Regions from separate parts of the Streptomyces sp. NPDC091972 genome, predicted to be linked through region 2. Evidence: predicted binding sites of a transcription regulator. Region 2 holds the regulator's gene; the other holds the start of a gene.
The links. Region 2 encodes HrcA, which represses chaperone genes, less so after heat shock. Its sites were predicted from a motif close to TTNGCACTCNGNNNNNCNGAGTGCNAA; they were not measured.
Positions count from the first base shown of each region.

Region 1 (5,677 bases), on a different contig from region 2:
GAGGGCCCGCCCCCGGCGGAGGGGGCCGGCGGCTACCGTCTCGCAGCTGAGGCGGTGGTCACCTCGCCCCGTGCGACTGGGCACACGGGGCGGTCGGCAACCAGGCGTGAAGGCCGCGTCGCGGGTCTGTACACCGTGTGCTTCGGTCCCTGGCCCCCGAGTGAGACCGTGATCGTCCTGGTTCACGGACTCGGCCTGTCAGGACGCTACTTCACCCCTCTCGCCCAGTCGCTGGCGGCTGCGGGGCGCACCGTCCTGGTGCCGGACCTGCCGGGAAACGTACGCTCGCTGCGGGCCGTCCGGCGCGCCCCGGACGTCGAGGAAACGGTGCAAGCGCTGCTGCGCTGGCAGGCGGCCGCGGCGATCGGCCCGTGTTTCCTGGTGGCCAACTCGGTCGGCTGCCAGGTGACCGCGGCGCTCGCGGCCGAGCATCCTCTACTGGTGGAGCGGATGGTGCTTATCGGCCCCGCACTCGACGCGACGGCGCTGTCGCCGGCGCGGCAACTGCTGCGTCTGCTGGCCGACGCGCCGAAGGAGCCGCTGTCCCTCCTCGGTGTGGCCGCCGCGGACTATCTCGTCACCGGAGCAGCCCGGTTCCTGGCGGGATTCCGACAGGCACGGCTGGACGCGGACGGCCCGTTCGAGACGCGCCTACGGCGGATCGAGGCGCCGACCCTGGTGCTGAGGGGATCCGACGACCGGGTGGCCCCACAGCCCTGGGGCGAGCGGGTTGCCGCCGACCTGCCTCGTGGCCGGCTTGCCGTGATACCCGGCGCAGCCCACGCCGTGCACTTCAGCCGGCCCGACACCACCGCCCGACTGATTCTGGAGTTCTGCCATGAGGACTCCTTGAAGATCAGCGGAACCTTCACGCCCCAGAGCCCATCGTCCTCGGTGACTTGATTGCTTGATTGAGGGCATCGTGGGCTGCCTGGTCTGCGCTCCCGGCCTCCCGACGTGCCGTGGTCAGGAGCCTGCGGCGAGGATGCGTCTCGTGGGCTCGCGATCACCCGCTCATGCCGTTCTGGCGCGTTCACTGGTTGCTCAGGACGGTCCGCAGCCGCTGGTGGCGGTCGAGGTCTTCCCAGGTGTCGTGATCGGGCGGGCTGGGATTGCGGCGTGCGGTGCCCCAGGCCCAGACACTGGCGGCGAGACCGGCGAAGAGGGGGATGAGCAGCCACAGCAGGGCGCCCATGGCGGTGAGCCTCCTTCGGCGCGCTGAGATGGACGGGTCGGCAGAATTCAGGCGGTCAGTTGCTTGGTCGCCCCGCCGGAGATGGCGATCTTGCGGGGTTTGGCGTGCGCGGCGAGCGGGATGCGCAGAGTGAGGACACCGTTGTCGTAGGCGGCCTCGGCGGCCGCGGTGTCCAAGGCGTCCGACAGGGCCAGGCGGCGGGTGAATCGCCCGGAGGGCCGCTCGGTGAGTACGGGGCGGGCGTCGGCCGGGATGGGGGAGGGCCGCTCGGCGGTCAGGGTCAGCGTGTGCCGCTCCGTGGTCAGTTCGATGGTGGAGCGGTCCATGCCGGGCAGGTCGAACTGCACGTAGAGCGCTGCCTCGTCGCGCCAGGCATCCGCGGCGATGACGGTGCCTGCCGGGGCGGCGGTCGTGAGCTGTTGCGTGAGCCGGTCGAGATCGCCCAGAACGCCCGTGCGCGCAAGCATGTCCAACTTCTTCCTTTCTGCAGGCGGCCGCAGCGACTGCGGCCCAACGATCGAGCGCGTCTATTTCTATAACCCGACTGGAGACTTACTGACAAGTACCCGCTACATGAAGTTGACAGTGATGGACTCAATCTCCTACTCCTGCTGTGAGTGATCGGTGCGTCGGCGTCATGGCCGCCATCACGGCGGTCGGCTCGTCGACGCACGTGAGTGTCCGAAGGGGAGGCCCGCTGGTGACGGTGCTGGCCCTGGCCTGGGTGTTCGGCGCGTATGCGCTGGCGGACGGCGCGATGCTCATTGCTGGGGCGTGGCGGCGCCGGCGTGAGCCCCGACCCGCCGCGGCGTGGGCGGCGGCCGGTGCCCTGGGGGTGGTGGCCGGACTGATCACGGCTCTGTGGTCGGGGCTGACGGCCCTGGTGCTGGTGGGCATGGCAGGTGCCTGGGCCATCGGGACGGGCTGCCTCGAACTGTGGGTCGCCACGCGGCTGCGTCGTGAACTGCGACATGCGTGGTGGTGGCGGGCTTCGGCCGTCGCATCGGTGGCGGCGGGCGCGCTGCTGTGGCTGCGCCCGAACGTCGGAGCGGTGGCCATCAGCCTGGTCCTGGGTGTGTATGCGCTGGTCGCGGGCGGCCTGTGGCTGGCTGCGGCCTGGCGGGAGTACCGCACCGGAAACGGTGAGCGGTCCTGGACCAGGCCGGCGTCCGGTGCCCGTATGGCCCACTGACGTGTCCCCGGAATCAACCAGGTCCGGCGCGCCTCAGGCCCGTGTGTCTGAGGCCCGCCATGGATGTCGGAAGGCAGGTGGGCGTCGTGACGCGGCTGTACGTCAACGGCTGCGATCTGGTGGTGCGTCTGCCGTGGCGGTGGGCGCCGGCGGCGCGCTGCCGCAGCGTGCGGCTGCCACTCGAGTGCGTGGAGGAGGTCCGCGTGGAGTCGCACTGGTGGCGCGCGGTGCGCCCGCGGCCCGGGCGCCGTTACCGCTTCCGCCCGGGCCGTTGGTGCGTGGGTGAGATGGAGCATGGCAGGGGCCGGGACTTCGCTGCCCTGCGCGCCCGGGGACCGGTACTCATCGTGACGGCCCCTGGTCGCGACACCTTTACCCGGCTGGTCGTGTCCACCCGCGACCCGGAGGTCGACGCGGCCTGGCTGCGGCAGGCCGTCGCCCGGAACAGGGACAAAAAGTTGAGCTTAAGCTTGTCAACTTTCCGGCGTAGTGCTATATCAGAAGCAGAGCGGATCGGATGTGGGAACGACGTGAAGGAGGGATGACAGATGCTGATGCGTACGGATCCCTTCCGCGAGCTTGACCGGCTCGTCGAGCGGGTCTGGGGCACGGCAGCGCACCCGGCAGGCATGGCGCTGGACGCATGGCGTGAGGGCGACACGTTCTTCGTGGAGCTGGATCTGCCGGGAGTGGACGCGGAGTCGATCGATCTCGATGTCGAGCGCAACGTCCTGACGGTGAAGGCCGAACGCAAGCCGGCGTACGGCGAGAACACCGAGACGGTGGTCACCGAGCGGCCCGCGGGGACGTTCAGCAGGCAGCTGTTCCTCGGCGAGACCCTCGACACCGAAAAGATCGAAGCCTCCTACGAGGCGGGTGTGCTGAGGCTGCGGATCCCGGTCGCCGAGCAGGCCAAGCCTCGCAAGATCGCCATCAGCGGCGGCAGCGATCGCAAGGCGCTGGGCGGCTGACGCGACGGTGAGTCCATCTCCTCAAGGGCCTCGGACGTGAGTCCGAGGCCCTGACGCCGTCTCCGCCCGCTCTGCTGCCTGGGTGCGCGGGAACCGGCCCTGCTGTCGCGCATGCCGAGCGCCGTTCACCGCGATCGAGTCCGGTCGTCTCGCCTCCCGGCTCGCGCGGGCGACCGGCGTCAGGGTTATCGCCACGCAGGCCGCGACAGTGTCCAGTCTCGGAAGATCGGAGCACGTCGGCCGCGCCGACCGAAGTGCGCGTCGGCGAACACGGCGAGCCCGGCATCAGGGGCCGGCAGGCTTCAGGATCCGGGCGACCGTTCCGGCTCCCCGCCGTCGGCATCGAACACCTTGATGAAGGTGGCGCCGCACCGGCAGCGGGAGTGTTCGACCAGTTCGCCGTCGGCCGACACGCTCAGCCCCTGGCTGAGCCGCACATGCACATGATCACCCATGAGGAGCTGCCTTCCTTGACCTCGTCCGGTCCGGTCATCGTGGAGGCCGCCCGCGCGGAACGACAATGCCGCAGCTCACACATCAGAGCGCGCCCGCCGTCAGCCGTCCCGCGTCCCGGCTACTGCTTCGGTGACCGTGACCGGGCGGCTGGCGGGCACCGAAGCGGCTCCACCCGGGGAAACCCCCGCGATATCAGCCCCCTTTTGCCGTCGCCCGACGCGGAGGGCCCTTCGTCGGCGGGGCACAGGGGCCGAACCGCAGGCGGCGGCTTGTCCGCAAGCCGGCCGTGGTGTTAAAGAAGAGTTGGCACTCGCGCGCCGCGAGTGCCAACGGCTGGGTCGGGTGACGTAACTCGTGCGGCCGTGAGGGAGACCTCTGCCGTACGGGTGAACGTCGCGGGCGTCACCCCGGTCCGCCGTCATCGACTCACGGATTCGATGCGGAGGAGACCGTACCGATGACTGCGAAGATCATCACGTACGAGGAGGAGGCGCGCCGCGCGCTGGAGCGCGGCATGAACCAGCTCGCGGACGCTGTGAAGGTGACGCTCGGCCCCAAGGGCCGCAATGTCGTCCTGGACAAGAAGTGGGGCGCCCCCACGATCACCAACGACGGTGTCTCCATCGCCAAGGAGATCGAGCTCGAGGACCCGTACGAGAAGATCGGCGCCGAGCTGGTCAAGGAAGTCGCCAAGAAGACGGACGACGTCGCCGGTGACGGCACGACCACCGCGACCGTCCTGGCCCAGGCCCTGGTCCGCGAGGGTCTGCGCAACATCGCGGCCGGCGCCAACCCGATGGCGCTGAAGCGCGGTATCGACAAGGCCGTCGAGGCCGTCTCCGCGGCCGTGCTGAACGAGGCCAAGGAGCTGGAGACCAAGGAGGAGATCGCCAACACCGCGGCCGTCTCGGCGGGCGGCGACCGGATGATCGGTGAGCTGATCGCCGAGGCCATGGACAAGGTCGGCAAGGAAGGCGTCATCACCGTCGAGGAGTCCAACACCTTCGGCCTGGAGCTGGAACTCACCGAGGGCATGCGCTTGGACAAGGGCTACATCTCGCCCTACTTCGTCACCGACACCGAACGCATGGAAGCTGCCCTGGAAGACCCGTACATCCTGCTGGTCGGCTCCAAGGTCGCCGCCGTGAAGGACCTGCTGCCACTGCTGGAGCAGGTGACGCGGGAGAGTCGGCCGCTGCTGATCATCGCTGAGGACGTCGAGGGCGAGGCTCTGGCGACCCTGGTCGTCAACAAGATCCGCGGCACCTTCAAGTCCGTCGCCGTCAAGGCCCCGGGCTTCGGCGACCGCCGTAAGGCCATGCTCGGCGACATCGCGGTCCTCACCGGCGCCACGGTGGTCTCCGACGAGGTCGGGCTGAAGCTGGAGCACGCCGGCCTGGACGTACTGGGTCGCGCCCGCAAGGTGGTCGTCACCAAGGACGACACCACCATCGTCGAGGGCGCCGGTGACGGCGCCGCGATCGAGGGGCGGGTGAAGCAGATCCGCGCCGAGATCGACCGCTCCGACTCCGACTACGACCGCGAGAAGCTCCAGGAGCGCCTGGCCAAGCTCGCCGGAGGAGTGGCCGTGATCAAGGCAGGTGCGGCCACCGAAGTCGAGCTCAAGGAGCGCAAGCACCGCATCGAGGACGCCGTGCGCAACGCCAAGGCCGCCGTGGAGGAAGGCATCGTCGCCGGCGGCGGGGTGGCCTTGCTGCACGCGTCGGAGACGGCGTTCGAGAAGGTGGACGCGGACCAGGAGGAGTGGACCGGCGTGGAGATGGTGCGGCGCGCTCTGAGCGCTCCGCTGAAGCAGATCGCCCACAACGCCGGACTCGAAGGCGGTGTTGTGGCGGAGAAGGT
Region 1 covers NZ_JBIVSV010000001.1:1,037,572-1,043,248, forward strand. The annotation lists gene ACIQJT_RS04905 (alpha/beta fold hydrolase) at 169-903, shown strand; gene ACIQJT_RS04910 (hypothetical protein) at 1,034-1,195, opposite strand; gene ACIQJT_RS04915 (Hsp20/alpha crystallin family protein) at 1,243-1,662, opposite strand; gene ACIQJT_RS04920 (DUF308 domain-containing protein) at 1,833-2,387, shown strand; gene ACIQJT_RS04925 (Hsp20/alpha crystallin family protein) at 2,936-3,358, shown strand; gene ACIQJT_RS04930 (hypothetical protein) at 3,661-3,813, opposite strand; gene groL (chaperonin GroEL) at 4,272-5,677, shown strand, end outside.
Region 1: the regulator HrcA is predicted to act here: its motif matches at 4,118-4,144, upstream of groL (chaperonin GroEL).

Region 2 (5,677 bases):
CTCGCTCCCCGCGTCCGCGCTCGCCGGGTCCGCCGACCGCCCGCTCGGCTTCTACCTGCACGTCCCGTACTGCGCGACCCGCTGCGGCTACTGCGACTTCAACACCTACACGGCGACCGAGCTGCGCGGTTCGGGCGGGGTGCTGGCCTCCCGCGACAACTACGCGGACACGCTGATCGACGAGATCCGCCTGGCCCGCAAGGTGCTGGGCGACGACCCGCGTCCGGTGCGCACGGTGTTCGTCGGGGGCGGTACGCCGACCCTGCTGGCCGCCGGGGACCTCGTACGGATGCTCGCGGCGATCCGTGACGAGTTCGGGCTGGCGGAGGACGCCGAGGTCACCACCGAGGCGAACCCGGAGTCCGTCGACCCGGCGTACCTGTCGGCCCTGCGGGAGGGCGGCTTCAACCGGGTGTCCTTCGGGATGCAGAGCGCGCGGCAGCACGTGCTGAAGGTGCTGGACCGCACGCACACGCCGGGGCGGCCGGAGGCGTGCGTGGCGGAGGCCAGGGCGGCGGGCTTCGACCATGTGAACCTCGATCTGATCTACGGCACCCCGGGTGAGTCCGACGACGACTGGCGGGCGTCCCTGGAGGCGGCCATCGGGGCCGGGCCGGACCATGTGTCGGCGTACGCCCTGATCGTCGAGGAGGGCACCCAGCTCGCTCGTCGCATCCGCCGGGGCGAGGTCCCGATGACCGACGACGACGTGCACGCGGACCGGTATCTGATCGCCGACTCCGTGTTCGCGGAGGCGGGGTTCGACTGGTACGAGGTCTCCAACTGGGCGACCTCGGAGGCGGGCCGGTGCCTGCACAACGAGCTGTACTGGCGCGGGGCGGACTGGTGGGGAGCCGGTCCTGGGGCGCACTCGCACGTGGGCGGGGTGCGGTGGTGGAACGTGAAGCATCCCGGGGCGTACGCGGCGGCGCTGGCCTCGGGGAAGTCGCCGGGCGCCGGCCGTGAGCTGCTCTCGGACGAGGACCGGCGGGTGGAGCGGATCCTGCTGGAGCTGCGGCTGCGGGAGGGAGTGCCGTTGTCGCTGCTGCGGGCGGAGGGGCTGAGCGCTTCTCGCCGGGCGCTGGGGGAGGGGCTGCTGGAGGCCCGGCCCTACGAGGAGGGGCGGGCTGTGCTGACGCTTCGGGGGCGGTTGCTGGCGGACGCGGTGGTGCGGGACCTGGTGGACTAGCGCCCACGGGGGTGGGGGCCGTGTCGTCCGGCGGCTGCGGGTGGCTTGTGGCTGGTCGCGCAGTTCCCCGCGCCCCTGGGTGGGTGGGGTTGGCGTGGGGTGTATGTCGGCCTGGCTGCGCTTGCCCTGGCGGCTGCGGGGCGGTGGGGGCTGGTCGCGCAGTTCCCCGCGCCCCTGGGTGGGTGGGGGTGCCGTGGGGTGCATGTTGACCTTGCTGTGCTTGCCTTGGCTGGGCGCGGGCGGCCACGACGGGCCCTCGGCCGTTCGACCCGCCCGCAGGCCTGCTACGGCGCCGTGACGAAGTCGATCAGTTCCTCCACCCGGCCGAGCAGCTCCGGCTCCAGGTCCTTGTAGGAGTTCACCCGCTTCAGGATCGCCTGCCACACCGCGCCCGTGTTCTCCGACGGCCAGCCCAGAGCCCTGCACACGCCTGTCTTCCAGTCCTGGCCGTGCGGGACGCGGGGCCACGCCTCGATGCCCAGGGACGACGGCTTCACCGCCTCCCAGATGTCGATGTACGGGTGGCCGACGACCAGGGCGTGTTCGCTGGTCACCGAGGCCGCGATGCGGGACTCCTTGCTGCCCGGCACCAGGTGGTCCACCAGGACGCCGAGGCGCGCGTCCGGACCCGGCGCGAACTCGGCCACGATCGCCGGCAGGTCGTCCACGCCCTCCAGGTACTCCACGACCACGCCCTCGATGCGCAGGTCGTCGCCCCAGACCTTCTCCACCAGTTCCGCGTCGTGCCGGCCCTCGACGTAGATGCGGCCGGCGCGGGCCACGCGTGCGCGTGCGCCGGGGGCGGCCACCGAGCCGGACGCGGTACGGGACGGTCGTACGGGAGCGGCGGCGGACGGCCGGACCAGGGTCACCACCCGGCCCTCCAGGAGGAAGCCGCGGGGCTCCAGCGGGAACACCCGGTGCTTGCCGAAGCGGTCCTCCAGGGTCACCGTGCCCGCCTCGCAGCGGATCACCGCGCCGCAGAAGCCGGTCCCGGGCTCCTCGACCACCAGGCCGGGCTCGGCGGGCACCTCCGGCACCGGCTTGGGCTTCTTCCACGGAGGGGTCAGGTCGGCGGAGTACTGGCGCATTCGGATGACGATAGGAGAACCGCGTGGGGGATCACCACGACACGCCGAAGCGTGCCGCCAGCACGTCCCGCTGGGCCCGCACGAACGCCGCGTCCACCACCGCTCCGTGACCGGGCACGTACCGCGCGTCCTCGCCGCCCAGCTCCAGCAGCCGGTCCAGCGCGGCGGGCCAGTGCCGCGGCACGGCGTCCGGGCCCGCCTGCGGTTCGCCGGACTCCTCGACCAGGTCGCCGCAGAAGACGACCTCCGGGGTGCCGGGGACGAGGACGGCGAGGTCGTGGGCCGTGTGGCCGGGGCCGACGTTCGCCAGCAGGACCTGGCGGCCGCCGCCGAGGTCGAGCGTCCACTCGCCCGAGACGTGGTGCCGGGGCGCGACGAGCGCGTCCACCGCCTCGTCGGCCGCCTCCGGGTCCAGTCCGTTGCGCACCGCGTCCGCCCGCAGTTCCGCCCGGCCCAGCCGCCCCGTCAGCACCGTCTCCACGCCCACCGCGCCGAACACCTCCGCCCCCGCGAACGCCGCCGCACCGAAGACATGGTCGAAGTGGGGGTGGGTGAGCGCGAGATGGGTCACACGGTGGCCGGCCAGTTCCCCGGCCTGCGCGCGCAGCCGGGCGCCCTCCGCGAGACCGGAGCCCGCGTCGACCAACAGGGCCGTGCCCTCGCCGATCACCAGGCCCGCCGTACAGTCCCAGGTGGGCAGCCGGCACCGCCCCACCCCGGTCGCGACCCGCTCCCACCCGAGCTCTTCCCAAGTCACCGTCATACCGCGACGCTAGCCGTACGACCCGTCACGCCGGGACCAGCCTTGCCCAGGGAGTACCCCACCGCCGTACACTGGCCCGGGAGCGTTGGCACTCGGACGGACAGAGTGCCAGGCGAGACGCCAAGGGAACGACCTCTGGAGGTGCGCGCGATGCTGAGTGAACGCAGGCTTCAGGTGTTGCGCGCCATCGTCCAGGACTACGTCGGCACCGAGGAGCCCGTCGGGTCGAAGGCCCTGACCGAGCGGCACAACCTCGGAGTCTCCCCGGCCACCGTGCGCAACGACATGGCGGTCCTGGAGGAGGAAGGGTTCATCGCCCAGCCGCACACCAGTGCCGGGCGGATCCCGACCGACAAGGGCTACCGGCTGTTCGTCGACAAGCTGGCGGGCGTCAAGCCGATGACCGCGCCCGAGCGGCGCGCGATCCAGAACTTCCTCGACGGCGCCGTGGACCTCGACGACGTGGTGGCGCGGACCGTGCGGCTGCTCGCGCAGCTGACCCGGCAGGTCGCCGTCGTGCAGTACCCCTCCCTCACCCGCTCGACCGTGCGGCACGTGGAGCTGCTCTCGCTCGCCCCCGCACGCGTGATGCTGGTGCTGATCACCGACACCGGCCGGGTCGAGCAGCGCATGGTCGACTGCCCGGCCCCCTTCGGGGAGGCCTCGCTGGCCGATCTGCGGGCGCGTCTCAACAGCCGGGTCGCGGGGCGCAGGTTCACCGACGTGCCCCAGCTGGTCGAGGACCTGCCCGAGGGCTTCGACGTCGAGGACCGGGGTACGGTCTCCACAGTGCTCTCCACTCTCCTGGAGACGCTCGTCGAGGAGAACGAGGAGCGGCTGATGATCGGCGGCACCGCCAATCTCACCCGCTTCGGACATGACTTTCCCCTCACGATCCGGCCCGTCCTGGAGGCGCTGGAGGAGCAGGTCGTGCTCCTCAAGTTGCTTGGCGAGGCCGGGGATTCGGGCATGACCGTCCGTATCGGTCATGAGAACGCCTACGAGGGACTCAACTCCACTTCGGTGGTGTCGGTCGGCTACGGTTCGGGCGGCGAGGCAGTCGCCAAGCTCGGCGTGGTCGGACCGACCCGCATGGATTACCCGGGAACGATGGGAGCGGTACGCGCAGTGGCACGGTACGTCGGACAGATCCTGGCGGAGTCGTAAGTGGCCACGGACTACTACGCCGTTCTCGGCGTGCGCCGCGACGCGTCGCAGGATGAGATCAAGAAGGCGTTCCGCCGGCTCGCGCGCGAGCTGCACCCGGACGTCAACCCGGATCCCAAGACCCAGGAGCGGTTCAAGGAGATCAACGCCGCCTACGAGGTGCTGTCGGACCCGCAGAAGAAGCAGGTCTACGACCTCGGCGGCGACCCGCTCTCGCAGGCGGGCGGCGGTGGCGCGGGCGGCTTCGGCGCCGGTGGGTTCGGGAACTTCTCGGACATCATGGACGCGTTCTTCGGCACGGCCTCGCAGCGGGGCCCGCGCTCGCGGACCCGGCGCGGCCAAGACGCGATGATCCGGCTGGAGATCGAACTCGACGAGGCGGCCTTCGGCACCACGAAGGACATCCAGGTCGACACGGCGATCGTCTGCACCACCTGCAACGGTGAGGGCGCGGCGCCCGGGACCTCCGCCCAGACGTGTGACATGTGCCGCGGCCGCGGTGAGGTGTCGCAGGTGACGCGGTCCTTCCTGGGCCAGGTCATGACGTCCCGCCCCTGCCCGCAGTGCCAGGGCTTCGGCACCGTCGTCCCGACGCCGTGCCCGGAGTGCGCCGGCGACGGCCGGGTCCGCTCGCGCCGCACGCTCACCGTGAAGATCCCGGCCGGTGTGGACAACGGCACGCGGATCCAGCTCGCGGGCGAGGGCGAGGTCGGCCCCGGCGGCGGTCCCGCCGGTGACCTCTACGTCGAGATCCACGAGCTCCCGCACTCGCAGTTCCAGCGGCGTGGCGACGACCTGCACTGCACGGTCACGCTCCCGATGACGGCGGCGTCCCTCGGCACCAAGGTCCCGCTGGAGACGCTCGACGGCATGGAGGAGGTCGACATCCGCCCGGGCACCCAGTCCGGCCAGTCGATCCCGCTGCACGGCCGGGGCGTCACGCACCTGCGCGGCGGCGGCCGGGGCGACCTCATCGTCCACGTCGAGGTCCAGACCCCGACCAAGCTGGACCCGGAGCAGGAACGCCTCCTGCGCGAGCTGGCCAAGCTGCGCGGCGAGGAACGCCCCACGGGGCAGTTCCAGCCGGGGCAGCAGGGGCTGTTCTCGCGGCTGAAGGACGCCTTCAACGGGCGTACCTGAGCCGTGGGGCGGGCGTAGCTGAGCCGTCCCAAGGTCGGATTCGGACTTGTTCGGAGGACGTGACAACATGCCGTCATGTCCTCCGCACTGACCGATCTCTGCCCGCTTCCGATCGTGCAGGCCCCCATGGCGGGCGGCGTCTCCGTGCCGCGGCTCGCCGCCGCCGTGTCCGAGGCGGGAGGGCTCGGCTTCCTCGCCGCCGGGTACAAGACGGCCGACGGGATGTACCAGGAGATCAAGCAGCTTCGCGGGCTGACCGGACGCCCCTTCGGCGTGAACCTCTTCATGCCGCAGCCCGAGTACGCCGACCCGGCGGCCGTCGAGGTC
Region 2 covers NZ_JBIVSV010000002.1:260,497-266,173, reverse strand. The annotation lists gene hemW (radical SAM family heme chaperone HemW) at 1-1,189, shown strand, start outside; gene ACIQJT_RS06505 (DUF3097 domain-containing protein) at 1,474-2,280, opposite strand; gene ACIQJT_RS06500 (MBL fold metallo-hydrolase) at 2,312-3,043, opposite strand; gene hrcA (heat-inducible transcriptional repressor HrcA) at 3,194-4,210, shown strand; gene dnaJ (molecular chaperone DnaJ) at 4,211-5,350, shown strand; gene ACIQJT_RS06485 (nitronate monooxygenase) at 5,426-5,677, shown strand, end outside.